4 regions of the Pseudoalteromonas sp. G5_S1_14_S5 genome follow, and region 4 is predicted to be linked to each of the others. Evidence: predicted binding sites of a transcription regulator. Region 4 holds the regulator's gene; each other region holds the start of a gene.

Region 1 (7,635 bases), on a different contig from region 4:
TTTGAGAAGTTCTCACATGCTGCGCCAACTGTTGGCGTGTAAATGATAGGCATCATTTCAGAGATGTGGTTTTGAACTAAACGATAAAAAAGCGTTTCGTTAGTGTCTTGGATGTTGCGAAGGTAGATATGCTTATCCATATCACTTTCGAAGTTACAATATTGTTTATATGCACGTCCAACTTGCTCTTGGATTGTTTCCGTTGTTTCCGGTAACAAACCTTCAAGGTTAAAAGAGCTACGCTCTTCAGCAGTGAATGCGCTGCCTTTGTTTAGAAGGGGAGTACTTAGTAGAGCAGGACCAGCATAAGGGATATATAGAGGGCGTTTATCGTTGTTCATTGGATGCCTAATATGGGAGAAAGAGTAACTAAAAAATGATAACGGTTTAGTTATTCAATTGTAAATAGTTTCTCCCTGATCTTGGCAAACAAAATGATATTCTTTCTTCTATCCCACAGTTATCGAATTCTAACGTCATAATTCGTTATACTTTGTTCACATTTTTTCGCGGCGCTCTCTTTTTATGTCTCAACTTCCCATCGATAGCTATCAAAGTACTTTCCATCAACAGATCGCTGATTCTCACCTTGTTGTAGAAGCTGAAACCGGTTCGGGTAAATCAACGCGCTTGCCAATTTGGGCATCTCAACATGGGCGTGTGCTGGTGGTGGAACCAAGAAGAATCGCTTGTACATCGCTAGCTAAGTTTCTAGCGAAAGAATCAGGTGAGAAGCTGGGCAGCAAAGTGGGTTACGCCATTAAGCTTGAAGCGCAATATAACGAGCAGACTGATGTAGTATTTGTCACGCCCGGAATTGCTTTACGTTGGTTAGCAGAAGATGGGCTAGCCGGTTTTGATGTGATTGTGGTGGATGAATTTCACGAAAGACGTTGGGACATCGATTTGCTGGTGGCGATCCTTAAACAGAAGGCGAGCCATCGTTTGGTCATCACATCGGCAACCATCGAAGGGGAGCGCCTCGCTGATTATCTAGAAGCGAACAGGATCAGTTGTGAAGGCCGAACTTATCAGGTTGATATCGAGCACAGAGCAAATGAATCTAGGGCTTTGCCAGATAGTCGACATCTAGAGCAACGCATCGTTGAAGAGGTGAATCATCAACTTATTGCATCTCACGGCGATATCTTGGTTTTCCTTCCGGGTAAGAAAGAGATTGTGCAGTGTGAGCAAGTGTTGGCAAAACATCCGGATCTGCAAGTTGTCAAATTGCATGCCTCAGTAAGTGATAAGGAACGAGATCTCGCGCTATCTGGTCGCAATGTGGCTAACGACGATGGTGATGTGAACGATGGCAGAGGCTTACGAAAGGTCATTCTCGCGACTAACGTGGCTGAAACCTCGCTAACCATTCCCGATATTGGTGTGGTGATTGATTCTGGATTGGAGAGAAGAACCGTTCAGCGTAACGGCAGAACCACTTTGATGCTGAAATCCATATCACGCGCGAGTGCCAAGCAGCGAGCAGGCCGTGCGGGTAGGGTAATGGACGGTGTTTGCGTTCGTTTGTATGGCGAACATGCAGCATTAGAGTTAGTCACGCCACCTGAATTACAGCGTGAGGAGCTGACTGAGCCCATGTTGGCGGCGGCATGCAGTGGTTTCACTTTGGAGAGTTTGTCTTTCCTCGACCTCATTCCAGAAAAGTCGCTACATAGCGCAACACAAACTTTGTTGACGATGGAAGCGATTGACGACGACTATCAAATTACCGAGCACGGCAAAAAGCTTTACCCACTTCCGATTGATGCTTTGTATGCCGACATTGTTACCCGTATTAAAATCAAAGCACTGAAAGAGGCGATGGTCGATCTCACGGCTGCATTGTCTGTGCCTGCTCGTTTATATCAGTTCCCCAATAATGCTGAGCACTTGGAAGCGCTCGCTCAGCAAGAAAAAGAGGGCTGTGATTTAACCTTGTTGATTCAGATTGTGCGTGGTCGTGATTATCCACACCTAGAAATCGACCAGCAAGCTTTGGTAGAAGCGCAAGGGCTTGCCGAGCAAATGCGTGGAGTGTTTGAGCTTCCTCAGTTGGAAGTTGCCTCTCGCTACCAACGTACCGCTCTACTTGAAACCATCATTCAGCTGCATCCTGAATTGGTGTTTGTGCGTCGTTTAAAAAGAAGAGAGGCGTTTGCAAACGGGTCACTAGAGGTGGTACTTGGTCGTCAGAATCGTTTTCCTGATAACGCACAGGCTATGTTGGTGTTTGATAGTCACAGCCTTCCCGGGCGAGGAGTTAAGCAAACACTGACTCTCGCAACGACCACAGCACCGATTGCGCTTAATCTGATGGTTGAGGCGGAACTTGGCGAATGGCAACAGAGTGAAACCGTGGTCAATGATAATGGTGTATTTACCGAGATGGCTTTGGTGTACGCAGGTCGTACAATCACGACAAAACTGGTTGCAGCAGAAGGTCAGTTGTCCTTAAAGCCTATCATGGATATGGTGGTAAGTGGCACTCAGCTTCCTGGTTTTGCTGAGGTTCGTACTCGAGAGATCAAGCATTGGCAGCTGTACGTCAAACTTGGGCTGGATGAGCAAACCAAGTTTAGCTCCGATATCGAGCAACTGAGTTTTGAATCATGGTTTATTGAGCAGCTTGAAGTGCTGGGGGTCACTGATGTCAGTGAGCTTGAGATGTTTGATGCATCGGACATTCCTTTTGAAGGTATCCCCAGTTGGCTATACGTAGAGTTCGCTGAAAAGTACCCGTTTTCGCTCACTCTTGCTGACTTGAACTTGGAAGTTGAGTACCTTGTGGGAAGAAAGCTGATTTACGTTCATCATCAGTCGGGTAGTAGAAAATCACCGCCGAAACGATGGGAGTTACCGACTTGGTCTGGCTGGCGCGTTCAGTACAAAAAGGCGAGCCGAATTATTGATATAAAATAGATAGATAAGTTTTATCTTCAAAATATTAATCAAATAGGTGCATATATGATTTTTCAGTGCTGATTATGTTACAAATTTGATTTTTATATGCCATTTTAACCAATCAAAAGGAAATAAAAGACCATCTTTCTATATCCTATTGCTATAAAGAAAGAGTTGATAGATATTGAGTATATTGTGTTGCCAAAGTGTCGGGGGACATCATGGATAATCAGAAAGAGACGCGTGTAGAGTTTGATTACACAACTTTTCTTGGCGCCTCGTGCAGTAAAAAATGGACTTTTCTGGAAGCACTCACCACTATCGCTCCAGTGTTCAGTACCGTTTGGCGAGACAGCATCAAAGAGCTAGCAAGCCCAGAAGATCGCTTATGGCAAATGGCACTAAAATCGATGTCTACACGTAAGAGTGATGAATCGAACATCGTTACTTTGCTCAAGCTTGCCAAATTAGAAGGCATCAATGAGCTCAAAGTAGTGATGCCATATTCTCTTGAAGAAAAGCAGATCGAGTACATCGAATCGCGTAGTCATTTAGTGATTGCAGGTAATACTGGAGAAGAGTTTACTATTCGACTGTAAGCCATGTACCAGTGAGAGCGATGCTCAAACAAGACTGAAAATTACATGTAAAAAGGGCCTCAATGTTGAGGCCCTTTTTGTATCGTGACGGTTTTTAAATCGATAAGATGATTAATCGATTAGCCCGTAGTCAGCACGCAATACGTCGATGATCTCTTGTTTAGGATTTTCGCTCAGTACAATCTCAGCGCCGGTAATCTTTGCTGCAATATCAAGGTAAGTGCGAGAAAGAGACATCAGTGCATCCAATGGCAATTCATTGTCACGCGCTAGCGCTTCACGTTCAGGCATACGCTCTTTATTCAGCAGAATATCGGCATCAGGGAAGTAGTTAAGTAGGAACTGGCGGAAACCTTCTTTTGAGTTTTCAACGATGTTGCCATTATTGTATTGCTCTGTATCCCAGATACGAGATGAGTCAGGTGTGCCCACTTCGTCCATGTAGATAAGCTTCTCTTTACCTTGTGCATCGTTCACGTAACCAAACTCAAACTTGGTATCAACGAAGGTTTGATCGACTTTTTCTAGTGCGTCACTAATGACGTTAAAGCCTTCTTTCAATAGCTTCTCGTAGTGCGCGATATCGCTCTCTTGTGAGAAGTTAAATGCTGCAAAGTTATCTTGGATGTTCTGACGCGTGATGTTTACATCGTCCGCTTCTGATACACCAGGAATGCCTTTCAAAATACCTTTAGTCGAAGGAGTGATAAGAAGCTCGGGTAGTTTCTTGTCTTTCTCTAGACCTTCTGGCATTTCGATACCACAGAATTCACGCTCACCATTTGCGTATGCACGCCACATCGAACCTGTGATGTATTGGCGACAAATCGCCTCAATCATTACTGGGCGAGCTTTTTGTACAATCCATACAAATGGGTGAGGGATATCAAGAATGTGGCTGTCAGCAAGACCGTTGTCTTTAAAAAGCTTGAACCAATGGTTAGAAATAGCATTAAGCGCTGCGCCTTTACCAGGAACACCTTTCAGGTTGCCTTCACCACGCCAGATACAATCAAACGCAGAGATACGGTCACTGATCACCATGATAGCTAAAGGAGCATCAGGTGCTACGTCGTAGCCTTTCTCTTTAATTAGTCGTTGGCTATCTTCTTCAGTTAACCAGTAAACCGAACGAACCTTGCCACTGTGGACAGGTTTATCAGTGCGGATTGGGAGGTCATCATTTACGGCAAGAACTTGATCAGCGAGGCTCATTTAGACATTCCTATCTTTTATCAAACGTCATACAGAGAAGTGCAATGTGCACATGATTAGACGGGCATTATACCCAATCTAACGTTTGCTTCCAGAGAAAAAGCAAACGTTTGCTAAATCTGCTGGTTGAATAAAAATCCCTGCCTAACTATCCACCAAATTTAAGGCGAATCGTAGGGCAGGGGAAGGCAGTATATTTGGACTGTGTTACTCAGTTATCTAGTAGAGCTATGTTGCTTAGTGAATGCGCTCTGAGTTGCCATCCATAAAGAAAACTTCACACTGGAAACGCATACCTAATGTTCTTAAGTATTGTTGGCTAAATTGATCAATTGTCGCGCTAGCAACGATCGCACTCGCATTCTTAGAGCGGATCGCTTTCTCTACTGTTTCAGCTTCGGTCATTTGGTGAGAAGCTTTCATATGAATAACGCGGTCGCAGCATACGTTATGTTTCTGTAGTTGCTTAGCTGATGGTCTTGGTGTTTGAGCTGTAAATAGTAGCCATTGATGTTGATTGGACAGCAACGCCATTTTTGCAAATAACGCTTCATCAGTTGAATGATGAGCTGAGCGAGAAGCTGAGGCAAATGCGCCGTGAATTAGCGGGCTAGAGTGTTGTGCTTTAACGTGTGCTTGAATCATTTTGCTGTCCTTATATACATGCTGTACATATGAACAGTAGTTTTTGTTGATTCTAAGATCAAGCATTTTTTGCGGGATTATTGGACGATTTCTTATGGCGAAATGAAGATTTTCCACTTAAATATATGAAATTTAAAGTTAAATTAAATTCGAATGATTTTGCTATTTTGTCTCAGAAATAGAAAAAAATGTGAGCTTTATACAGGTGTATACAGTAGTTCTTTGTATACACCTGTATAGAAGATAAGAAGATAAGAAGATAAGAAGATAAGAAGATAAGAAGATAAACACTGGATACAAAAAAAGCGCCTAAGGCGCTTTCTTATATTTTAACGATGTAGCTTATCTCAGTGTTGCCTGGGAGAGTTTTGCTCTCATTTCCATCTCACCAATATTGAACTGGCGAACATCCATGGTCGCGATATCATTGCAGTCTTTACATGCATGATGGGACTTACCATCTAGGTAGTCGTGCTTTTTTACTAGGCTTGGCTTTTTGCACCAATCACAAACGCCTTCTATTGTGAACATATTCTCTCCTCACCTGTTTAAGTCAGGTGTATTTTCGGCGCAAATTATGACACAACAGAGACCTATTGGTTAATGGTTTGTTACTCGTTTTTGAGAGGGTGATCGATTGCAACACCAATAAAATCGACATCTCTGTGAGATGGAAAGATAAAGGTGTGTAATTGCTTACGATTTCGTAACACTTTGTAAGATGGTTTTTAGCGCGCTATTCAAACGTTTCATTTCTTCATCACACCCTTGACCATCAGGATGATAAATTTTCGATAGTTGTTTATATCTCACCTTAATGTTTTTCTGGTTAGGAATAGAGCTCGGCGTGTAGCCAAATAGCGCACAAGCTAGCTGTAAATTGTTCGAACATTTTTGGCCTTTTTGTTTCTTCAATTCGTTGAACATGGTCTGCAATTGACGCTTTTGCTGCTTAATGGTGCGGTTCTTCTCGCTTAGTTGCGTTTCGAGCACCTGTTTCTGCATTCCTAAGGCGCTCGATTTTAAAGTCTGTCTTTTTCGCGAGATCACCAGAGTCGCGCTGATACTCATGATACCAGTCATTAACACCAATACCGTATCAATCATATAGTCAGAGCCACTTAGGTTAGAACTGAAGAGGTTAGATTGCACTTGGTTAGATTGTATTTGCTGCGATAACTCCTGACTGTTGTCTATTTCAGAGCTGATGCCGTCGTCAAGCTGTTCGATTGAAGAGATCTGTTTTGCACGTTGTTGATTGAACTGCGCTTCAAGAACACGGTTGTAGCCATCTTCTGCATCTGGGTTGTCTGGTAACGCTGCTTCATACCAAAGTTGTGCCGCGTCTAGCGGGCTGAGTAGCGCTTGTTCTGGGGAAGATTCGTAGAGCTTGGCGATTTCTACTGTCGCTCGCTTGTTCCCTTGCAATGCTGCTTTGATAAACCATTCCAAGGCCAATTTGTTGTCAGGTTTTCCATCCGTTCCTGCTTAGTAAAGTTCGGCCAATTTGAATTGTGCATTCGCACTGCCGTTTTCTGCAGATTGTGAATACCAATAGAGTGCATCATCGATGTTCTGAGAGACGCCAACCCCTAATTCATATGCTTGTGCTAATTGGTATTGTGATGCTGAATCTTTAGGTGATGAATCGGCTGCGTTACTTTCTCCACTGTTATTTTCCGCATGGGCGAGGGAGGAAAGCAATAAAACAAGGGCTAGAAGGATAGCTCTCGGGGACGGTAGTGATCGAAAGTTGGATAGGATAAGCAAAAGATAAGTCTCGTAAAAAGCCCAGTGCCGATATCAGTATCAAGACGTATTGGAGTGAACAATAAAGTCGTACAGCTTTAAATGAGCCATACAACTGACAAGTCACTATATAGCGGTTACAAACACGGCCTTGAGATGTGTTGTTGTCACATAGAGGGTAATGCTCACCGTTACTACGAGCAATGGCACGGCCTGCAGCTACATATTGAGAGATCAAAAATGCACGAACAGATTCAGCACGGGGCTCAGAAAGGATTTGATTAGTCGACTCGCTGCCAGTGCTGTCAGTGTGACCTTCGATCACTACACTAGTGTCTGGGTATTCAACTAGGATACGAGCAACGCCACTAAGTGTATTGTGGATGCTTGATTCAAGCGCGTAAGAGCCAGAGTCGAAACCGATGCCGATTTCAAGGCGGAGTAAAAGTTGGTTTTCGCCAACACGCTCTAACTGAACACTAGAGTTCATCAACTCTTCACGAAGTGCAGCTTCTTGTCGGTC
Region 2 (7,635 bases), on a different contig from region 4:
ATATTGTCGATAGCGAAGGCAATGTCGTGTCGATGACCACCACCATTGAGAATGCATTTGGCTCACGCCTGATGGTAAGAGGCTTCCTACTGAACAACGAACTAACCGACTTCTCGTTCAAGACCCACAACGATGGTAAACCTATCGCAAACCGACTTGAACCAGGTAAGCGTCCACGTTCTTCAATGGCACCGACTATCATCATGCAAGACGATAAACCTTACATGGCGATTGGTTCTCCGGGTGGTAGCCGCATCATAGGTTATGTAGCACAAGCGATCATTGCTCATACCCAATGGGACATGGATATCCAGCAAGCGATCAACCAACCGCACTTCCTAAACCGCTTCGGCACGCTAGATCTGGAAAACGGAACATCGGCGGAAAACTTTAAACCTGAGCTCGAAAAGATGGGATTTGAAGTTAACATTCGCGATCTTAACTCCGGTTTACACGCCATTCGCATCACAAAAGATGGTCTAGAAGGTGCAGCAGACCCTCGTCGTGAAGGTGCTGCCATCGGCCAATAAGGGTAAATACTCCCTTTTTACTCACTTTCTTGTGCGAGATCTCTCACAAGGCAGTGAGTAAATATTGATATTTAACTGCGAATTTAAGTACTAATATATAGTAACCAATTGAAATAAAACAAAACGTATATTTATCGTACAAATAATTATATAGAAATTCGCTTATGCACCATTGCTGATAAATAAGGAATCGGTAGTATGGATGGTGTCGGAAGGATGCTGACACGGAACAGGAAACGCCAAGGATTTGGTTATCTTCAGGATGAAGATTCGATTACTCAGGATGAATAATCGGCATGGATAGCGAAATGGACATTGAATGGACGCAATAGTAACTAGGATAGTTGCTACTATGGAAAGACAATGGACACCTCTGGACGAGGAATGGACTTAACATCAGGATGATGTAAAGGACACCGCTCAAGGAACAAGTGACGAGCGCTAACGAGGATTGTTGGCAGATCAGGATAAGATCAAGGACACCGCTAGGAAGGCGACGAAAGGAATACGCTGAAGGATAACAGCACACTATCATGGATTTGATGCATGGAGCACACTTAGTAGCCGGATTGCTGCGAGTAAGACTATAGACCCCGATGAGCGCAAGCTCTCGGGGTTTTTCTTTATCTGCCTCTTATCGATTGATGTTTTCAATCCCCCTGGAATCTAAGAGATACTTACAATTCTGACATTTAAATCATTAACTTCTTAACCGCTTCCGAGTAACGTAAGCCTTACTAGGCTCAACTAGTTTTATAACCATAATTAAATTAAGGACAAATTCATGTCACACGTTACCTTCAAAGGCGCAGCTGTACCGCTATCTGGCATATTCCCACAAACTGGCGAGCAGGCACCAAGCTTTACACTAACTGCAGGCGATCTTTCTGAACTGACTCTTACTTCTCTTGCAGGCAAGAAAGTGGTTCTAAACATCTTCCCAAGCATCGACACAGCAACTTGTGCAACGAGCGTACGTACGTTCAACGCAAAAGCGGCTGAACTTGAGAACACAGTTGTTGTTTGTATTTCTGCTGACCTCCCATTTGCTGCAGGTCGCTTCTGCGAGCTTGAAGGCATTGAAGGCGTTCAACACGCTTCGACTTTCCGTTCACCTGAGTTCGCTTCAGACTACGGCGTAGCAATTGCTGAAGGCCCACTAGCAGGCCTGACTACACGTGCGGTTGTTGTTGTTGATGAAAAAGGTGTGGTAACACACAGCGAGTTGGTTGCAGAGATCACTGAAGAGCCAAACTACGAAGCGGCACTGACTGCGCTGTAAGCTCCCTTCCAGCCAATAATCTATTGCGACCGCCGAGGCGATACGCAATAAAAAGAGCAGCTCATAGCTGCTCTTTATGTTTTTAACCGTCAATGGCTGTTAGATTCGGGAGTAAAAGATTAGAGTTGCTCCAAACGAGCATAAGCTGTCACTAACCACTTAATCCCCTCACCATTAAACGCCACTTGCACACGGCTCTGTGGCCCACTTCCTTCAAAGTTGATAATCGTACCTTCACCAAACTTAGGGTGCTTCACACGAGAACCTAAGCTAAAGCCAGTTTCATTAAAGTTCTCTTTAACTGCAGTTTGGCTAAAGCGACCACTGCTCGCAGGACGAGTCACCTGTGCTTTCATACGCACTTCATCCAGGCAGGTTTCTGGCAACTCACGAATAAAGCGTGATGGTTTGTGGTATTTGTCTTGTCCGTACAAGCGACGCATCTCAGCGTAAGTGATGTACAGTTTCTCCATCGCACGGGTCATGCCTACGTAACATAGGCGACGCTCTTCTTCCAAACGCCCCGCTTCTTCAGCAGACATCTGGCTTGGGAACATGCCTTCTTCGACCCCCACCATGAATACCATTGGAAACTCTAGACCTTTAGCACTGTGCAGAGTCATAAGCTGAACCGCATCATCAAACTCATCAGCCTGACCTTCACCTGCTTCCAGAGCCGCATGTGTTAAGAATGCTGTTAGCATGCTCATCTCATCAGCTTCTTCAGGCTTCTCAAACTGACGAGTTGCTGTTACTAATTCTTCCAAGTTCTCAATACGCGCTTTAGACTTCTCGCCTTTCTCTTGCTCGTACATAGCAAACAGACCTGAAGATTTAATCACATGGTCAGTTTGCTCATGTAAGTTCAGCTCTAACGTGTCGTCTTCAAGCGCATTAATTAACTCGATAAAGCGGCTTAAGGCACCCGCTGCACGACCTGGCAGTACTTGTTCTTCCAACAAAGCGATACTCGCTTGCCACATCGTCGCACCACGGTCACGCGCTGCAAATCGAATCGTTTCTAGAGTCTTGTCACCCAAGCCACGTGTTGGCGTATTAACCACACGTTCAAAAGCAGCATCATCGTTACGGTTACCCATTAAACGCAGGTAGCTCAATGCATCTTTGATCTCCTGACGTTCGAAGAATCGCATACCACCGTAGATTCGGTATGGTAAGCCCGCTTGAATCAACGCTTCTTCAAGAACACGAGATTGGGCGTTATTACGATAAAGCATCGCCGTATCTTCGAGTGCACCACCTTTCTCTTGCCACTCTTTAATCTTACTTACCGTGAAGCGAGCTTCATCAAGCTCGTTGTAAGCTGAGTAGACGGAGATTGGCTCACCATCGTTACCATCGGTCCACAACTCTTTACCCATTCGCTCAGTGTTGTTTGAGATAAGCTCGTTCGATGCTTGCAAGATGGTTTTGGTTGAACGGTAGTTTTGCTCTAATCGAATCGTTGAAGCGCCCGGGAACTCGTCCAAGAACTTCTGAATATTCTCGATTTTTGCACCACGCCAGCCATAGATAGATTGGTCATCATCACCTACGATCATCACTCGACAATCAGGGCCCGCCATCATACGCAGCCAAGCATATTGGATGTTGTTGGTATCTTGGAATTCGTCGACCAAAATATGCTTAAAGCGAGCTTGGTAGTGCTCACGAATGTGTTTCTTGTCGCGAAGTAACTCGTGTGATCTCAGCAAAATCTCCGCGAAGTCCACCAATCCAGCACGGTCACACGCTTCTTGATAAGCCGAGTAAATCTTTAACCATGTTTGAGTTACTGGATCATGGTAGGCATCAATGTGGCTCGGGCGCAGGCCTTCATCTTTTTTGCCGTTGATCCACCACGAAGCTTGCTTAGCAGGCCACTGCTTTTCATCGAGGTTTTGTGCTTTGATTAAGCGGCGTAATAGACGAATCTGATCATCGGAATCAATGATCTGGAAATCTTCTGGCAATTTTGCATCTAGGTAGTGAGCACGCAGAATACGGTGACAAATACCATGGAAGGTACCGTTCCACATGCCTGACGAGCTGCCCATCATCAACTCTTCAATACGACCACGCATCTCTGCCGCCGCTTTATTGGTGAAGGTTACTGACATGATAGAGAACGGCGATGCTTGCTCGACACTCTGCAGCCAAGCGATACGATGCACCAAAACTCGCGTTTTACCACTACCAGCACCAGCCAGAATAAGTAGGTTTTCTAAAGGTGCTGCGACCGCCTCACGTTGTTTGTCGTTTAGGCCATCGAGTAAAAGCGAAGGATCTATCATTGGATATGCTCACTACTGGGTATTTATACATAAAAGTTGATTATAACCTAAACACTAGGCTGCGTTTAGGATATTAAGAAGAAAAAACAATCAAAAAATGACATCACTCAATCAAACACTTAACAGCTAAAACATCACTAACTTTGATGTTTTAGCTGTTAAATTATTTTCGGGTGATTCCTATCCTTTTTAAGCAAGCAAGTTTACAACTCATTAACCTGCGATGTGTAAATACTATTAAGTCTAGAGGGAATACTATGAAAAATTCTAATCTTGCTGTTAGAGCTGCAATCACAAGTGAACTAGCGCTTGGCGGTGACGTTCTTACATCAACATATGCGGAAGCAGCAGCGAAAGAAAATACTATGGCGTATCAAAAGCTGGCCAAAATGACTGTGCAATTAAAACACGTTCATGTGCTGGACCGTTTTCATTAGATAGAGTTTTGAAGGCTAACTAAAACATCGATACTCCCAAACACAAAAAACCACTCAATTGAGTGGTTTCTTTTTAACTGGGGTAAGCTTACTTTTCTAGAAAAGCCTGAAGCTCTTCAGCCGAGATTCCTTGCTCGGCTAGCTCTTTTGCTAATAGCTTAACTTGTTCACCTTTACGAGACTCTACAACACGCTGAAATTGGTAGATGATATCTCGCAAAGTATCAATTGGAACTTGTTTTGCCGCACTGCGAATACGCTCTTCACTTTGGTTGCCTAGCTCTTTAAGCAATTTACCAAACATAACCTTTTCAGGTGCATCTTCCATTTGTTCTAAGACGCGCGCCATTTCGTAGGTTGTTAATGACATTACAGTATTTTTCCGTTGGAGACTTACGTTTCAATGAGTGACAAATATACCATGTTTTAACGTTTCGCAAACCTCCATTTGTATATTTTGTCACCCTTATTGCTTATGCTTTTGCAAACGTTGCATGCCACGACTTACCAGACTTGCTCGCCAACACGAATAGCGCAGGAACAATCAGGAACATTTGTAGCGCAATCATCTCTTGTGACGTTACATCAAGACGCTGCATGGTACCAACAAGTAAGCCCGACCCACTCATTTGAAATAAGCCTAATAGCGCTGCGGCAGTACCCGCACGGTCACCAAATGGTTCCAACGCTTTACCTGCAGCCGCACCTAGAACCCAAGCGAAGCCAACAGATGACAGGAAGATAGGGAACATGAAAGCAATCGGGCTATTTTGTCGAGCAAGTAGCAACATTATCACACCCGCTAGACCGAGCATTAAAATACCGATAACAAGAGTTTTATAAGTCCCAAAACGGTCCATAAACTTTGGTGCGGTAAACGCAGCGGCAATATTGAATACCGCGTTAAAACTGAACCAAAAAGTAAATTCCTTCATAGTCAAACCGAGCTTTTCCATCAATACAACCGGTGCTGAGGTTACATAAGCGAGGATCACAGCCATCGCCATCAAACACAAAGTGGCGTGAAAAAGGAATGAAGGTGTTTTCAATATAGACCAGTAGCGCTCTAGTTTGAACACCGCTACCTTTTCCGTCGCCGGGTTCGACTCTTTCATTTGGAAGAATAAGATGCTGCCAACGACAACCGCGAAACCCGCCATAAAACTGAAGTTCGCACGCCAACCAAATTGATGAGTTAGCCAAGCGCCAAGAATCGGAGCCAAGGCAGGAATAAAACAAATAGCGCCATTCAAGTAGCTAATCATTCGACCGCTCTTCTCTGGACCAAATAGATCGCGAACCGTTGCAAAGGCTGCCACAGAAGTCGCACAAGCTCCTAAGCCTTGTAGCAGCCGAGCTATTAGCATCATATCAATCGATTGAGCTGCCCACGCCAAGCAAGCACTCAATGCATAGATACTAATACCTCCCAGTGCAACGGTTCGACGTCCTAGCTTATCCGCCAAAGGACCAGCAAATAGTTGGCCGACACCCATAGCAAACAAAAACCAAGTAATCGTATCTTGTGCTAGTGCATGTTCCACGTGAAACGCTGTCGAAATCTGTGGCAGAGCTGGTAGATAGATATCAATAGCCAAAGGGCTAAAAAGGACCAGCATCGCCAATAAAGCAACCTGCAGTTTACTAGGGGTTGGAAGCGCGTTAGAAAGCACAAGATTCTCCGGATGAGTTAATTTAGGTGCATAATAACCAACTAAAGATATGAACAAAAATGGCATATAATCATTAGCATTATTCCAATAAGGAAATTCACATGAACATCGAGAAACTATCACGCCTCGACCTCAACCTGCTCGTTTGCTTGCAGGTGCTAATGGAAGAGCTGAGTGTTACGCGCACTGCACATCGATTATGCCTGAGCCAGTCAGCCGTGAGTAAATCATTGGCCAAACTTCGCGAACAATTTAATGATCCTCTTTTTACGCGAAGTGCACACGGTCTGCGCCCGACACCCAAAGCGGTGTTCCTTAAGCCACGGCTAGAAACACTGATCAATCAACTTGATGTACTTACCCAACCCGAGACTTTCATGCCCAACAACAGTGACCACAGTTTTCATATTGCAGCAGTTGAAAGTGTCTACCCGTTGATTCTTCCTCACTTCTTACCCGCGATCTTTCGCCAAGCGCCGAAGGTAAATATCAACACTCACGCTTGGACAGAGCAAACCTTTAAGAAATTACAACTTGGTGAGTTAGACATCGGCCTCACAGGCAAAGACATCGACATCAACGATGCGCGCCTGACCATGCTGCCACCAGATGATATTTGCGAACAGGAGATCTATCGTGACGCACAGATGTGTGTATTGAGACGTAACCACCCCGCTTTGAGTGGTCAATGGGATTTAGAAACCTATCTGGCACAGCGCCATGTTCAAGTAAGGTGTGACGGTAACGCTCGCTGGCTACTCGATTACAAATTGGCAGACCTCGGCCATCAACGCGATATCGCTATCTCCGTGCCCGACTTCAACAGCGCGGCGAGCCTATGTACTTACACCGACTTTGTATTTACTGCACCAAGCCACTTCACCCATCTTATTGCGAAGCAGCTCGACTTAGTGGTTGTGCCTCTGCCAATGAAATTTCCACCAATGGCATACACTCTGTTTTGGCACCGTGATAGAGAAAACGACCCAGCCTTAAATTGGTTGCGAGATATCATCAAAGAAAAAACTCTGCACCTTAGATAAAAATGGCGTACAGCGTTTGCAGCAAACGGACAAAAGCGCTAGCTTATTGACCTAATAAGTCCCCTCACAGGTATATAGGCTGTGAGTATTAACAAGGACCCTAACAATAAGGATAAACACAGATGCACAATATCACTGCGGAACGCGTTACTGCGGTTCGAGCTTGGCTTGAAGCAAACCACTTAGATGCTGTTATCATTCCCCATGAAGACGAGTACCTTGGTGAATACGTTCCAGCTCATAACGAGCGACTTCACTGGCTAACCGGTTTCACTGGCTCTGCAGGTGCGGCTGTTATCACACGTGAAAACGCGGCTATTTTTGTTGATGGTCGCTATACCGTTCAGGTTCGCAAGCAAGTACCCGGTGAGCTATT
Region 3 (7,635 bases), on a different contig from region 4:
ATTTAGAAAAAGCTCAGCTGACGCATTTGGTCTTTGGGCTGCAACATCACACTCAAACCTAGTAAGCGTATCTCTCGCCCTTGCTGCCTTTTTAGTATTTCACTTAACAGCTCTTTAAAGTGCTCTCGGTCAAGAGAAGCATGAATGTGCTCAATAGTAGTTTGCTGGAAATCAGCGAATTTAAGCTTAATACCTTGCTTGATGATCGCTTTGCTTGGGCTCGCTTTTTCCAATCGAGTTTCAAGTTCAGGAAACAGCTTGTCTTCTATCACCTGCCAACACTCAGCGTAAGTCGATATGTTTTGGGTAAAGGTTCGCTCAACCCCAACAGATTTTCGCTCGCGTTCGACAATGACTCCTCGCTCATCGATACCATGGCTGCGCTTCCACAGTGAGGCGCCCTGACGACCAAATTTAAGTAGTAGGTCGCGATAGTCACACTCTTTTATATCCTTGCAGATAAAAAAACCTGCTTGGTGAAGCTTTTCAATACTCACCTTGCCGACGCCAGGGATCTTCTCAAGTGGTAGTTCATCGATTACCGCTTGTACGTCTTGTGGAGGGATAACGAATTGCCCGTTAGGTTTATTCATATCCGAAGCTACTTTCGCCAAAAACTTTATAGGAGCAATACCGGCAGACGCTGTTAGGTTGAGTTCATTCCAAATATCACGACGAATCGATTCAGCGATAAGTGTTGCAGAGCCATGGCACTGCTTTGAGTCGGTCACATCAAGAAATGCTTCATCCAAGGACAACGGCTCGATCACAGATGTATACCGAGAGAAAATCTCACGGATCTTTTTAGAGATCTCGACATAAACCGACATTCTTCCCGGCACAACTAACAAGTTAGGGCAGAGTTGTAGCGCTTTAGCTGTCGGCATGGCCGAACGAACACCAAACTGACGCGCTTCATAATTGCATGTGCTGAGCACACCACGCTGCTTTTCATGACCACCTACGGCTAACGGTCGATTACGGTAAGCCGGAGTATCTCGCATTTCTACAGCCGCGTAAAAACAGTCCATATCGACATGGATTATTTTTCTCACTTTCTCTTGGTCCCCGCACTACACATTAACCAGTAACTCAATCTCGAAACTGTATATAAAAACAGTATACTTAATAATTACTCGATTTTAAATAGCCTCCAACCCAACTAACTATGATAATTTTCAATAATTAACCGTATTCTGATATTATTATTAATGATAAATATAGTGTACAAGTAGGAATCAATTTTGAAAGAAAAGATACTGGTAGTAGAGGATAGTCGAACATTCAGAAACTACTTGTACCAACAGTTGAATAATGCAGGCTACGAAGTTGAAACTGCTCAATCTGTCGCAGAAGCTCAAATTATTTTAGAACGAGAAACAAACTTTTTATGCACTGTCTTGGATTACTGTTTACCTGATGGTCAAGACGGCGAAATTATCGATGTTGTACTCAGCTATCAACAGAAGATTATTGTACTCACACGCATATTCAATAATACACTTAGGGAAGCTGTTCTAGCAAAGGGGGTTATAGACTACATCCTAAAAGACAACTTTTCCCCTGTTAGTTATTTACTTCCATTAATTAAACGGATTTCAAATAATCGAAACCACAAAGCTCTGGTTGTGGATGATTCTACAGTTGTACGGCGATATATCGTTCAACTCCTTGAACACCAATATATTCAAACAATAGAAGCGGAAGATGGTGCCCACGCATTAAGGGTTCTCAATAAAAATAACGATATTACTATTATTGTTACTGATCATGATATGCCAAACAAAGATGGTATTTCAATGACCCACGAAATCCGTAAGAACCATGATCGTAACCAACTCGCAATTCTCGGGCTTTCTGGAAGTGACGATCGCACTTTGACAGCTCGATTTCTCAAGGCTGGTGCCAATGATTTTCTTTACAAACCTTTCAATCAAGAGGAGTTTTTCTGCCGTATCCACCAAATCCTTGATATGAAAGAGGCCACTAATGAACTAATTCGCCATGCTAACGAGGATGCTCTCACAGGTCTATGGAACCGCCGCTACATGTTCAGCCAACTCCCGACAATACCCTCAAAAAGAAATATTGCAATGATGGACATTGATCTCTTTAAAAACGTAAATGACACTTATGGGCATGATGCAGGTGACGCTGTATTGATTGAGGTTGGAAGAATAATTAAGAAATTTTTTACAAACGATCTCACCGTTCGTTTTGGTGGCGAGGAGTTTTGTATTTTAACAAGTGGACCATTCGTACAATTTGTAGAAGCATTAGAATCAATGAGAAGTGCTATTGAAGACTATGAGATTTGTCATAATTCAAACAACATCAAAGTGAGCGTAAGTATTGGAGCGACTGATCTTCAGGCCCCTTTAGATAAGCAGATCAAAGCAGCAGATAAATTACTTTATACCGCAAAACAACAAGGTAAAAACCAAGTCATCTTCGCCCGTAACAACTTTCAACTAGATAACGAAAAATAGACTAACTTCCAACAGATAAACTTAAAAAGGATTTATTTAATATTGAATTTTTAACAAACGATCTCCCCAAATAAATTTACTATTCAATAGATTAATCTTTATTTGGGGAATATAAATATCTAATCGTCCATAGAAACTAAGCAATACGATCTTTATTCCAAGCTGCTTCTTTTTGCTGACGCTCAGCCAGTTTTTCTTCGCGGTAAGCTTCACGAGCTTCACGCTTCTTACGTGCATCACAAGGCTCTGGGCAGTTACATACTTTATCAATACCAACAGCACCTAAGCCGCCACAGCTACCTTTAACTACTTTCTTTTGAATAATGTAGCCAATCGACATCGCTGTAATCACAGCTAGAAAAACACCAAATGTAATCAGAAATGTATTCATAATTATCTCGCTTACCTTATTTACCTAAGTATGGCTTAAATGCTTCAGAAGCAACTTCTTTAAAGCCATCTGCTGTTTTTACCACCATGAACACTGGGATGTTATGTTGGTTTGCGACTTCCATTCCTTTCTCTTCACCTAAGACCATAAGGCCTGTAGATAAACCGTCTGCAGTCATTGAAGACGAGTTTAAAACTGTTACAGAAACCACTTTGTGGTGAAGAGGCTTTCCTGTTTCAGGGTTGATGATGTGTGAGTAACGAACACCATCACGTTCAAAATAGTTACGGTAATCACCAGAGGTTGCGATAGCCATGTCACCCGGTTCGATGATCTCTTGGATATTACGCTCATCAACACTTGGTTTTTCGATTGCGATGCGCCAGCCTACATTCTCACGGTTCAAACCTTTCAGGCGAATTTCGCCGCCGACTTCAACCATGTAATTGTGGATACCAATAGAATCTAGGTAATCTGCGACTACATCAACGCCCCAGCCTTTCGCAATGGTTGATAGATCGACATACAGGTTAGGTAGGTCTTTCTTCAACATATTCCCCTCAACGCTAAGGTGATGAATACCAATCTTAGCCTTGCGAGCCGCTAGCTCTTCATCAGATGGTACAACTTCAGGGCGGGCTTCAGGACCAAAGCCCCATAAATTAACCAAAGGACCAACCGTTACATCCAGTGCTCCTTCAGTAAGAGCGTTCAAACGAATCGCTTCTTTCACAACCGTTGCTGTTTGTTCAGACACTTCGAATCCGTCAGCACCTCTGTATTGGTTGAAGCGGCTCAACTCAGAATCTTCACGGTATGTCGACATCTGATCGTTCACTTCTTCAAGTAAGCGGTCGATCTCATTATGAACTTCATTAGATTCAGGAAATTCATCACCATTGATGTATTTAATATTGTAACTCGTGCCCATCGTTGGACCACTCAAATGCACTTGCTCTCTTGACTGCTCACAGCCCGCAAGAAAAATCAAAGAAGTTAATGCAACAAGCCAAATTCTCACTTGCTTACTCCTGTCTAATGTTGAGGATTTATATAAGGAAAAATAAGAGTAAAAAATAGGTATTTTGAATGCCTTACTCTTTCTTATATAAGCCAATATGTTGTCAAAAGCTGTCTTATAAAAACAAATGGCTGACTCGTAGGAGTCAGCCATAATATCAATCACTTAAGTGGATTAACCACCGAAGTCATCTAGTAGGATGTTTTCATCTTCTACACCAAGATCTTTCAGCATGCCGATAACAGCAGCGTTCATCATCGGTGGACCACACATGTAGTACTCACAATCTTCAGGAGCTTCGTGATCCTTCAGGTAGTTTTCGTAAAGTACGTTGTGGATGAAACCAGTGTAACCATCCCAATTATCTTCTGGCATTGGATCAGACAGAGCACAGTGCCAAACGAAGTTATCGTTTTCAGCTTGTAGACCGTCGAAGTCTTCTACGTAGAACATCTCACGCTTAGAACGTGCGCCGTACCAGAAAGACATCTTACGAGTTGAGTTAAGACGCTTAAGCTGATCGAAGATGTGTGAGCGCATTGGAGCCATACCCGCACCACCACCAACGAATACCATTTCGTTGTCTGTATCTTTCGCGAAAAACTCACCAAATGGACCAGAGATAGTACACTTGTCGCCTTCTTTAAGAGACCAGATGAACGATGACATTTGACCAGGTGCAACATCTGGATTATTAGGCGGCGGCGTAGCGATACGCACGTTCAGCATAATAATACCATGTTCTTCTGGGTAGTTAGCCATTGAGTAAGCACGGATGATATCTTCATCAACCTTAGACTCGTAACGGAACAGGTTAAACTTGTCCCAGTCTTCGCGGTACTCTTCTGGTACATCGAAATCAGAGTATTTGATGTGGTGAGCTGGTGCTTCAATCTGGATGTAACCACCAGCACGGAAAGGTACTGATTCGCCATCAGGGATTTGCAGCTTAAGCTCTTTGATGAAGGTAGCTTTGTTATCATTAGAGATAACTTCACATTCCCATTTCTTCACACCGAAGATCTCTTCAGGAAGTTCGATATCCATGTCAGTTTTCATTGCAACTTGACATGCAAGACGCTCACCTTCGCGCGCTTCACCTTTAGTAATGTGGTCAAGCTCAGTTGGAAGGATGTCGCCACCACCTGACTTAATTTTTACGCGACACTGACCACAAGAGCCACCGCCACCACAAGCAGAAGATACGAATACGCCAGCGCCAGCTAGAGCACCAAGCAATTTACCGCCCGGCTGCGTCGTGATTGCTAGAGATGGATCATCGTTTACAGCGATTGTGATGTCACCTGTAGGTACAAGCTTAGATTTAGCGAAAAGAATCACTAATACTAGAGCCAGTACAATAATGGTAAACATCGCTACGCCAAGAATAATACTAAACATTTGTTATTCCTTATTACTGGGTGCTTACCCTACAGTTGAACACCAGAGAAAGACATAAAGCCTAACGCCATCAGACCAACAGTAATGAACGTGATACCAAGGCCACGCAGACCTGGAGGTACGTCAGAGTACTTCATCTTCTCACGGATACCCGCAAGAGCAACGATAGCTAACATCCAACCCACACCAGAACCGAAGCCGTAAACAACAGATTCAGCAAAGTTGTAGTCACGAGTTACCATGAAAGATACACCACCAAAGATTGCACAGTTAACTGTGATCAATGGAAGGAAGATACCTAGTGCGTTGTACAAAGGTGGGAAGAAACGATCAAGAACCATCTCTAGGATTTGTACAAGTGCCGCGATAACACCGATAAATGCGATGAAGTTAAGGAAACTTAAATCGACACCTTCAACAAGCGCGTTTTCTTTCAGGATGTTTGTGTAAACAAGGTTGTTTACAGGAACAGCGATTGTAAGTACTACAACTACCGCAACACCAAGACCAAAAGACGTTTTCACTTTCTTAGATACAGCTAGGAATGTACACATACCCAAGAAGAAAGAAAGTGCCATGTTTTCGATGAAAATCGATTTAACTAGTAGGCTAATATAATGTTCCATGACTACCTTACCCTTTCGCTTCTACTTGCTCAGGCTTGAACGTACGAATCGCCCAAATCAAGAAACCAATTAGGAAGAATGCAGAAGGTGCTAGAAGCATCAAGCCGTTTGGCTGATACCAACCACCGTTGCTCACTAGAGGTAGTACTTCCATACCAAATAGTTTGCCAGAGCCTAGAAGCTCACGGAAGAAACCAACAGTGATAAGAACGAAACCGTAACCAAGACCGTTACCAATACCGTCGATAAAAGACGGGATTGGCGCAGACTTCATGGCGAATGCTTCAGCACGACCCATAACAATACAGTTAGTGATGATTAGGCCTACGAATACAGATAACTGCTTAGAGATATCATACAAGTATGCTTTTAGCACTTGGTCTACCACGATTACCAATGATGCGATAATTGCCATCTGAACGATGATACGCACACTGTTAGGAATGTGGTTACGGATTAGAGAAACGAAGAAGTTAGACAGAGCAGTAACAAACATTACCGCGATAGTCATAACAAATGCTGTTTCTAGCTTAGTGGTTACCGCAAGAGCAGAACACACACCAAGAACCTGTAGCGCGATTGGGTTGTTATCCAATACTGGCGCTAAAATGCTCTTTTTAATTTCTTTTGCACTAGACATTAGTTCAGACCTCCGTCACGAACTTTTGCTAGGAACGGACCAAAGCCCATATCACCTAACCAGAAGTCAAATGTATGTTGAACGCCAACACTGGTCAGTGTTGCACCAGAAAGGCCATCAACACCGTGCTCAGTACCTTCAGGAGCACCACCTTTAACTACCTTGATAGCTGGCTTGTGGTTTTCGTCGAATAATTTCTTACCAACGAATTGAGCACGCCAAGTTGGGTTCTCAACTTCACCACCAAGTCCAGGAGTTTCACCTTGCTCGTAGTAAGTGATACCAGAAACTGTGTTGCCATCAGTTTCTACCGCAACGAATGCGTACATCATTGACCATAGGCCGTTACCATGAACAGGGATGATAACTTTAGTAGTTTCAGCACCGTCTTTCACTAGGTAAACAGTACCTGTGTTAGCACGACGAAGGATCTTAGCAATGTCATCTTCAGCTGAGAGCTTGATTGACTGAGCCGGATCTTTAGCCGCTTTACGTTGGTCGTATGCAGAAGCATCACCGTCAACGAAATCACCAGTAGCGAAATCAACTAGACGAGGTTCGATGTTCTCTGCGTAAAGTGCTGGGATATCACCTTCAAGGTCAACACCCGCAACTTCTAGGATCTTTGTTTGTTGATCCAGAACCGCGTTATTTTGTTGCTTTGGTTTAAGAACAACTGCAGCTGTTGAAACGATGATTGAGCACACTAGGCTCAATGCGATAACAACAAACAGCGTCTTTTTAATGCTATCGTTATTACTTGCCATAGCGAGCTAGTCTCCGCTTAATGTTCTTCTCGATTACAACGTGGTCAAACAGGGGAGCAAATAGGTTTGCGAATAGAATCGCAAGCATCATGCCTTCTGGGTATGCCGGGTTAACAACACGGATCATTACACACATTGCACCGATTAGGATGCCGTACCACCATTTAGCTTTGTTAGTAAATGATGCTGATACCGGGTCTGTTGCCATGAAGAACATACCAAATGCGAAGCCACCTAGAACTAGGTGCCAGTGCCAAGGCATGCTGAACATTGCATTAGTGTCAGAACCGATCACGTTGA
Region 4 (7,635 bases):
TACCAGGCTTACGGCCCCACAATACGGTTGCTGGGATAACTTGCACATCCAGCTCTGAGTCGTCAGCGTGCAGTGCAAGCAGCTCTGAGAAGACTTCAATAGAAGAGGCCGGGACGTAATCATCATCTTGCAGCAACGTTTTGCGTGAAGAGATAAAAACGTAGCGTGGCAGTGATTTACCACTGATTTCAAGCTTGCTTAACGGATCCGGTAAACCCAGTTCTAGCGCGTGCTTTTGTAGTGTTAGTAGGTCGACGCTTGAGCGAAACGGTAAGGCGTATACAATTGGTTTGCCTAAATCAATGTTCAAATCTTCAACTGGATTCGAAGGGATTGATGTACCTTTTACCAATACGGATAAAGGTAGCTTCATTAATGAACGTGAAAAAGATTGTCCAGAAGACATATAGGTTCACAGCCTCAATAGTTATTTCAATGTGCTTAAGCGTATCTCTATTTCTATGATGAGAGAGGGTAACCCCTTCAAGTAAAATAGGGATAAGCCTAGGCGTAAATTTAATCGATGCAAGAATACCAGAAACTGGTCTAACCTTTTAATGGAAATAGTCATATTGCCGTTAAGTTTGTGGCATATCATTCATCGACTGATTGAGTATAGGGTTAAAAATGACCAAAAAATCAAACACCGGATTTAAACGTATCGTGAAAGCAGCGGGCTTTTCATGGCAAGGCATCACAAGTTCGTTTAAAAACGAGGCGGCTTTTCGGCAAGAAGCCTTCATGGCTGCAGTTCTGATTCCGTTAGCGTTTTACCTCGATGTGAGCCAACTAGAACGAATCTTAATGGTGTCCTCGATTGTGCTGGTGATGGTTGTTGAGCTTATTAATACTGCAATTGAAGCGGTCGTTGATCGTATTGGTAGCGAACATCATGAGCTTTCAGGAATGGCGAAAGATGTCGGTTCGGCAGCCGTTTTCATCTGTTTAGCGCTTGCAACTTATGTGTGGTTCGAGATCTTGGTTTTGTAATTAGCGAAAAATGAACTAAAAACAACCAATTGCTTTGCTTTTGTCCAGTTACTGGATATACTCACAGTCAACTGTATAAAAAGACAGGTGAATCATGAAGCCGTTAACGCCCCGCCAACAACAAGTCTTTGACCTTATCAAAGGTAAGATCGAAGATTCCGGTATGCCACCGACACGTGCAGAAATTGCTCGTGAATTAGGCTTCCGTTCTGCTAATGCTGCAGAAGAACATTTGAAAGCTCTTGCTCGTAAAGAAGCGATTGAGATTATCCCGGGTGCGTCTCGTGGTATTCGTATTTTGCTTGAAGATGGAGCAAACGAAGAGCAAGGTCTGCCTCTGATCGGTCAGGTTGCTGCTGGTGAGCCTATCTTGGCTCAAGAGCATGTAGAAATGCATTACCAAGTCGATCCTGGTATGTTTAAACCTCAAGCTGATTTCTTACTTCGCGTAAATGGCGAAAGTATGAAAGACATCGGTATTATGGATGGTGACCTGCTTGCTGTTCACAAAACACAAGATGTCCGTGATGGTCAGGTTGTGGTTGCTCGTGTTGATGATGATGTAACGGTAAAACGTCTAGAACGTAAAGGTTCTACAGTGCTGTTACACGCTGAAAACGCAGAGTTTTCTCCAATCCGTGTCGATTTAGAATCTCAACACTTGTCTATTGAAGGTCTTGCTGTTGGTATTATTCGCAACACGGACTGGATGTAATCAGTTCAAACATCTTATTGATATTTATTCTCAATAACTTGTTATTGTAATTGATATTCATTATCATCTTCTTTGTCGAGATACAAGGAAGATGATGATGCCAATCCAAACCAAGCCTCAAATAAAGCCGCTTATAGCTAAGCCGCGCTCCTCTGATCAAAAGGTTTCCGCTGATCAAGCGTCTGCACATCAAGAACTTCAAGTTCCGACAAACCTCGTTCAACACCTTTGGTTTCGCAGCCGAGAAAGCCTTGCCGATGATGGTCTCGTCTATGATCCTATTGCTGCTCAGGCCTGTAAGCGTTGTCAATTAGCGCCAGAATGCCTTACTGGTGAACTCGACCAACAACAACTTCTCTACGCGACACTAACTCAACTTTGCGATTCTCGAGTTCAGCAGTTCCTATCTCACAACCCTGATGCTTGGATTATTAACGTGGGAGCTGGTCTCGACACCCGTTTTTACCGATTAGACAATGGCCGCTGTCACTGGGTAGAGTTGGATGTAACCGAGAACCTACTTTGGCGACAACGTTTGTTCCACAAAAATGAACGCTATCGCTTGGAGTGTGGTTCCGTAGATGATCTGACTTGGTTAGATGAACTCAATATTCCAGAGCAAGCTTCGGTAATGGTGGTGTGTGAACATGCACTGTTGGACTGCAATGAGCAACAAACAGCGTACTTTATTCAGTCTTTGAGCCGTTACTTTACTCATGCACATGCGTGTGTTGTATTGGCGGGCGATAAGAGCTCAAGTACTTTAGGTAAGAAGCTAGGCTCTGGTGACTATGCACATGGCTTATCTTCTCCAGTCGACAGCATTCTTAATTGGTTACCATGGGCGCAATGGGCTAAAGCATTTTCGCCTTTAGAACAGCAATGTCACCGTTGGAAGTTATGGCAGCGACTATTGTGCAAAATTTCTCAGCTTAAAAAGCGTTTAACGCCGCAACTGGTACTGGTGAAGTGGTAGCGCGAGAGCAGCACGACTTACACATACTCGAAGCTACATCTGTTTAAGCGAAAATTTCACAACATAGTGAAAGCACACTTACTCGGTTAAACTATCGCCTCTAATCAAAGAGGTGATCGTGAAGCTATTTAATCCCCAAACTATTTTTCAAACGCTATCCAATCAAGCTATGCACAAACAAGTGCTGTTGCTCGCGATCCCGATGGTGCTCTCTAATATTACTGTCCCACTGCTGGGTTTAGTGGATGCTGCCGTGATCGGCCACTTAGAACATTCTTGGTATCTAGGAGGCGTGGCGTTAGGTGGCACTATGATCAGTGTGACCTTCTGGTTACTCGGTTTTTTACGAATGTCGACAACTGGCCTTGCCGCACAGTCTTACGGTGCAAATGATGGCAAGCAGCTTGGTTTAGTCTTCGTTCAAGGTGTGACCATGGCTCTCGGGTTTGCTGGTGTCTTCTTGCTATTACATGGCCTAGTTGCTGATCTCGTTTTTTCATTAAGTAGTGCCAGTGATCAAGTGAAGCATTATGGCCAACAGTATTTCTCCATTCGAGCATGGAGTGCACCAGCAGCACTGACGAATTTCGTTATTTTGGGTTGGCTACTTGGAACTCAGAATGCAAAAGCGCCGATGTGGATGGTGATTATCACTAACATCACCAATATCTTGTTGGACGTAGTTTTTGTGATTGGTTTCGGTTGGCAGGTGGAAGGTGCAGCACTGGCATCGGTATTGGCTGATTATGCAGGCTTAACGTTTGGACTGATCTGCGTTTTTGGAATCTGGAAAAAGAGACTGTTACCGTCACCGTGGGCTTTGATTAAGAAATCCAGCCAAGGTTTAAGTCGCTTCGTAAAACTGAATCGAGATATTTTCCTACGTTCTCTGTGTCTGCAAGCCACGTTTACTTTCATGACTTTCCAAGGAGCAAGCTTTGGTGATGATGTCGTGGCAGCCAATGCGGTATTGATGAGTTTCTTGATGATCATCTCTTACGGCATGGATGGTTTTGCCTATGCGATGGAAGCCATGGTGGGTAAGGCGTTAGGAGCGAAAGACAAAGATGAATTAAATCAGTCGTTGATTGGTACCTTCTTCTGGAGCTTCAATATTTGTGTGGTTCTTACCTTAGTGTTCGCGATCGCTGGGTCTAATTTGATTAATATGATCACCACCATCCCAGATGTAAAAAGCCAAGCTGAGGTGTATTTGCCTTGGTTAATTGCAATGCCGTTGGTTTCAATGTGGTGCTTCTTACTCGATGGTATTTTTGTCGGAGCAACTAAAGGCAAGGACATGCGTAATAGCATGTTTGTCGCGACCTGCAGCTTCTTTGCGATTTTCTTCCTAGCGTCTAGTTTAGAAAATCATGCCCTGTGGCTTGCGATGCTGAGCTTTATGGCAATGCGCGGTATTGGCCTTGGTGTGTTATTTGTTTCTCAGTGGAAGAAGGGCGAATTTCTTGCTTAGCTCTAATAGGTAAAAATAAAAGGTGTACCGGTCAAAGGGCATTTAGAACATCATGATCTAATTACTCTTGGTGCTATATTTTTCAATGTCTTAAATAAAAACAGCAAGCTCATGGCTTGCTGTTTATGCATTTGGCCTATGGGTGGTCAAATACTCCTGTTAGTTCTTTATTTAGAATAAACGGTTAAGGCCGTTAAGAGCGGCAACACGATACGCCTCTGCCATTGTAGGGTAGTTAAAGGTGGTATTAACGAAGTATTCGATAGTATTCGCTTCGCCTTTTTGCTCCATGATTGCTTGGCCGATGTGAATGATTTCTGCGGCACGCTCACCAAATACGTGGATACCCAGAATCTCTTTGGTTTCACGGTGGAATAGAATCTTCAAACTACCGATGTCTTTACCCGCGATTTGGGCGCGAGCTAAGTGTTTGAATGAAGAACGTCCTACTTCATAAGGTACTTTCGCTGCTGTCAGCTCTTGCTCGGTTTTACCGACTGAGCTGATTTCAGGAATGGTGTAGATTCCCGTTGGGATATCTTCAATTAAGTGACTTTCAGCCTTACCTTTAACAATCGCTTGTGCAACAAAACGACCTTGGTCATAAGCAGCACTTGCTAGGCTAGGGTAGCCAATCACATCACCGACCGCGTATACATGGTCAACGTTGGTTTGGTAATTGGTGTTCACTGATACTTGACCACGAGAGTCTGCTTCTAGGCCAACCGCACCTAAATTCAATTTGTCAGTGTTACCGGTTCGACCATTGGCATACAGTAGGCAGTCCGCACGCATCTTTTTGCCTGACTCTAGGTGAATGATCACGCCATCATCAGTCCCTTCGATTTTCTCAAAGGTTTCATCGTTACGAATTACAACGCCACTGTTCCAGAAGTGGTAAGAAAGTGCATCTGAGGTTTCATTATCTAGGAATGACAGTAGACGATCTCGCGTATTAATGAGATCGGTCTTTACACCTAAACCACGGAAGATAGATGCGTACTCACAACCGATAACACCGGCACCATAGATGATGATGTGTTGAGGGTCGTGTTTAAGAGAAAGAATAGAGTCGCTGTCGTAGATACGTTCATGCAGAAAGTCGACGTTCTCTGGTTGATAAGGGCGAGAGCCCGTGGCAATGACAAACTTGTCAGCACTGTAGTGCTCTTCCGTACCATCACTTTGCATTACAGAAATAGAGTGAGAATCAATAAAGCGCGCTGTACCAAATACTAGTGTACATTGGTTACGATCGTAGAAGCCTTGGCGCAGTCGTGTCTGTTTATCGATAACGGATTTCGCATGACCGAGAATGTTGGAAAACGTCGAGTGAATGCTTTTGTTGTTCTGACAGAACAGAGGGTTGTTATTGAATTCGATAATCCGGCTTACAGCATGACGCAGAGCTTTTGAAGGAATTGTTCCCCAGTGGGTACAACCACCACCAACGCTGCTCTCTTTTTCAATGATTGCAACGTTCAACCCGGCTTTGGTTAATCCCATCGCTGCCCCTTCGCCTCCGGGGCCACTACCAATTACGATTACATCAAAGTGGTTGGAGTGTGGCATAGATATCTTCCTTGTTATATTTGATTAACATTGCTGTAGCGGGATTTTAACTGATTCTGTTCTTGCGTACATGAAAAGGACATCAGAGAGTCGGTGGGATCACGCAGTGCTCGCGAAAAAATAATATTTGGTATGTCGAATGTCTCCAAATGGCGGTGTGGATATTGAAATTTTTTCTGCGAACGTATTTACTGCGGTACGTGAACAAAGAGGCGTGTTTGGTGTCTTATATAACCGGAGTATCTTATATAAATAAGTGATTCGCGTTATATTGAACAGAGTGTTAGACATGCCTGTTTAGGCTGTAAAAGAAGAAATTGATAAAGTATGAAACCAATGGGCATTCGCGCACAGCAAAAAGAAAAAACTCGTCGCAGCTTAATCGATGCAGCATTTAGCCAACTCAGTGCAGATCGTAGTTTTTCCAACCTAAGCTTGAGAGAAGTCGCTCGTGAGGCTGGAATAGCACCGACTTCCTTTTATCGTCACTTCAAAGACATGGATGAGCTTGGCTTAACCATGGTCGACGAGGGTGGCTTACTACTACGCCAGCTAATGCGTCAAGCTAGGCAGCGTATAGTAAAAGAAGGCAGTGTTATTCGCACATCGGTTGAAACCTTTATGGAGTTCATTGAAAGCAGCCCTAACGTATTCAGACTGTTATTGCGAGAGCGCTCAGGAACCTCATTTGAGTTTCGTACAGCGGTAGCTCGTGAGATACAGCACTTTTCTGCTGAGTTAACCGAATACCTAATCACGACTGGCATGACACGAGATGAAGCTTTTACGCAAGCGGAAGCTTCGGTCATATTGGTCTTTAACTCAGGGGCAGAAGCATTAGATTTAGATCGACGTCAGCGAGACGAACTGGCTGAGCGTTTGATCATGCAATTGCGAATGATGGCCAAAGGGGCTTTTTGGTATCGTAAAGAACGTGAACGTAACCGATTAAAAGGCGGGATAGAATAATGTCGAATCAAAATAATACTGTAAACTGTGGCTCAGAAAGAAAAACACTGGTACTGGCTCTGATTGCTGGTGTGTGTGGCGATGCACTTTTATCTTGGGTAACAATGAGCGAAGTGGGTTTCTCAATCTTCCCACTGATTGCTTTAGTTTTAGCTGTACAAGCACTGTACCAAGAGTACTTAACTAATCCAGTATCGGAAGATATCCCGCTAGTAGGTTTGGCGTGTTTCTTCGTCGGGGCATTTGGTCACTCTGCGTTTGTGAAAGCACAACACCCAGATGCGGGTTCAAACTTCTTCGCGATTATCGTCGCAATGTTACTGCTCGCATGGGTAGGTAAGAAGTTAGGCTTTATCGGTAAAATAGCTTAAGCCAACCTATAAATAAAAAACGAGCCGATTGGCTCGTTTTTTGTGTCTGCAGTTTGGCTTTTACCTAGATTTGGAAAGCGAGTGTTACGCTTTACGCTCTAGGAATACGCCAGCTTCCATGTGGTGTGTGTAAGGGAACTGGTCGAAAAGAGCAAAACGAGTAATATCGTGTGTTTCGCTTAAAATTTCCAAGTTCTCTTTCAATGTTTCAGGGTTACAAGAGATGTACATGATGCGCTCGTAGCCTTGAACCATCTTGCAAGTATCTACATCCATACCTGAACGTGGTGGATCAACAAAGATAGTGTTGCAGTTGTAGCTCTTCAGATCGATGTTTGCTTGTTGCAGACGGCGGAACTCACGTTTGCCTTCCATCGCTACAGTAAAGTCTTCCGCAGACATACGGATGATCTGAACGTTATCAATCTTGTTGGCTGCAATGTTGTATTGCGCTGATTCAACTGATGGTTTCGCTAGCTCGGTTGCTAATACACGCTCGAAGTTTTGTGCCAGTGCTAGTGAGAAGTTACCGTTACCACAGTAAAGCTCTAGTAGATCGCCTTTGCTA

What was found. Region 4 encodes LexA, which represses DNA repair genes until DNA is damaged. Its sites were predicted from a motif close to TACTGTATNNNNATACAGTA; they were not measured.
Region 1: ACTRWI_RS18600 (SulA-like leucine-rich domain-containing protein) is a predicted target of LexA. The motif match lies at 5,383-5,402, and genes of this name have one in related genera.
Region 2: uvrD (DNA helicase II) is a predicted target of LexA. The motif match lies at 4,120-4,139, and genes of this name have one in related genera.
Region 3: dinB (DNA polymerase IV) is a predicted target of LexA. The motif match lies at 1,103-1,122, and genes of this name have one in related genera.

The regions. Positions count from the first base shown of each region.
Region 1 covers NZ_JBQKUM010000078.1:12,430-20,064, forward strand. The annotation lists gene ACTRWI_RS18580 (NAD-dependent malic enzyme) at 1-341, opposite strand, end outside; gene ACTRWI_RS18585 (helicase-related protein) at 526-2,922, shown strand; gene ACTRWI_RS18590 (hypothetical protein) at 3,126-3,503, shown strand; gene ACTRWI_RS18595 (phosphoribosylaminoimidazolesuccinocarboxamide synthase) at 3,615-4,718, opposite strand; gene ACTRWI_RS18600 (SulA-like leucine-rich domain-containing protein) at 4,956-5,363, opposite strand; gene ACTRWI_RS18605 (hypothetical protein) at 5,706-5,894, opposite strand; gene ACTRWI_RS18610 (hypothetical protein) at 6,060-6,815, opposite strand; gene ACTRWI_RS18615 (hypothetical protein) at 6,852-7,133, opposite strand; partial or broken gene ACTRWI_RS18620 (YiaD family glycine zipper/OmpA-like lipoprotein) at 7,036-7,635, opposite strand, start outside.
Region 2 covers NZ_JBQKUM010000055.1:10,156-17,790, reverse strand. The annotation lists gene ggt (gamma-glutamyltransferase) at 1-530, shown strand, start outside; gene tpx (thiol peroxidase) at 1,315-1,812, shown strand; gene uvrD (DNA helicase II) at 1,932-4,103, opposite strand; gene bufA1 (BufA1 family periplasmic bufferin-type metallophore) at 4,435-4,566, shown strand; gene tsrA (H-NS-like global regulator TsrA) at 4,632-4,913, opposite strand; gene ACTRWI_RS15955 (multidrug effflux MFS transporter) at 5,017-6,216, opposite strand; gene ACTRWI_RS15950 (LysR family transcriptional regulator) at 6,318-7,259, shown strand; gene ACTRWI_RS15945 (aminopeptidase P family protein) at 7,382-7,635, shown strand, end outside.
Region 3 covers NZ_JBQKUM010000001.1:27,321-34,955, forward strand. The annotation lists gene dinB (DNA polymerase IV) at 3-1,055, opposite strand; gene ACTRWI_RS00130 (diguanylate cyclase) at 1,245-2,489, shown strand; gene nqrM ((Na+)-NQR maturation NqrM) at 2,626-2,880, opposite strand; gene ACTRWI_RS00140 (FAD:protein FMN transferase) at 2,897-3,901, opposite strand; gene nqrF (NADH:ubiquinone reductase (Na(+)-transporting) subunit F) at 4,076-5,302, opposite strand; gene nqrE (NADH:ubiquinone reductase (Na(+)-transporting) subunit E) at 5,332-5,928, opposite strand; gene ACTRWI_RS00155 (NADH:ubiquinone reductase (Na(+)-transporting) subunit D) at 5,936-6,568, opposite strand; gene ACTRWI_RS00160 (Na(+)-translocating NADH-quinone reductase subunit C) at 6,568-7,335, opposite strand; gene ACTRWI_RS00165 (NADH:ubiquinone reductase (Na(+)-transporting) subunit B) at 7,325-7,635, opposite strand, start outside.
Region 4 covers NZ_JBQKUM010000096.1:2,081-9,715, forward strand. The annotation lists gene plsB (glycerol-3-phosphate 1-O-acyltransferase PlsB) at 1-406, opposite strand, end outside; gene ACTRWI_RS20120 (diacylglycerol kinase) at 628-990, shown strand; gene lexA (transcriptional repressor LexA) at 1,085-1,705, shown strand; gene ACTRWI_RS20130 (class I SAM-dependent methyltransferase) at 1,803-2,681, shown strand; gene dinF (MATE family efflux transporter DinF) at 2,800-4,155, shown strand; gene sthA (Si-specific NAD(P)(+) transhydrogenase) at 4,327-5,727, opposite strand; gene fabR (HTH-type transcriptional repressor FabR) at 6,064-6,696, shown strand; gene ACTRWI_RS20150 (YijD family membrane protein) at 6,696-7,067, shown strand; gene trmA (tRNA (uridine(54)-C5)-methyltransferase TrmA) at 7,152-7,635, opposite strand, start outside.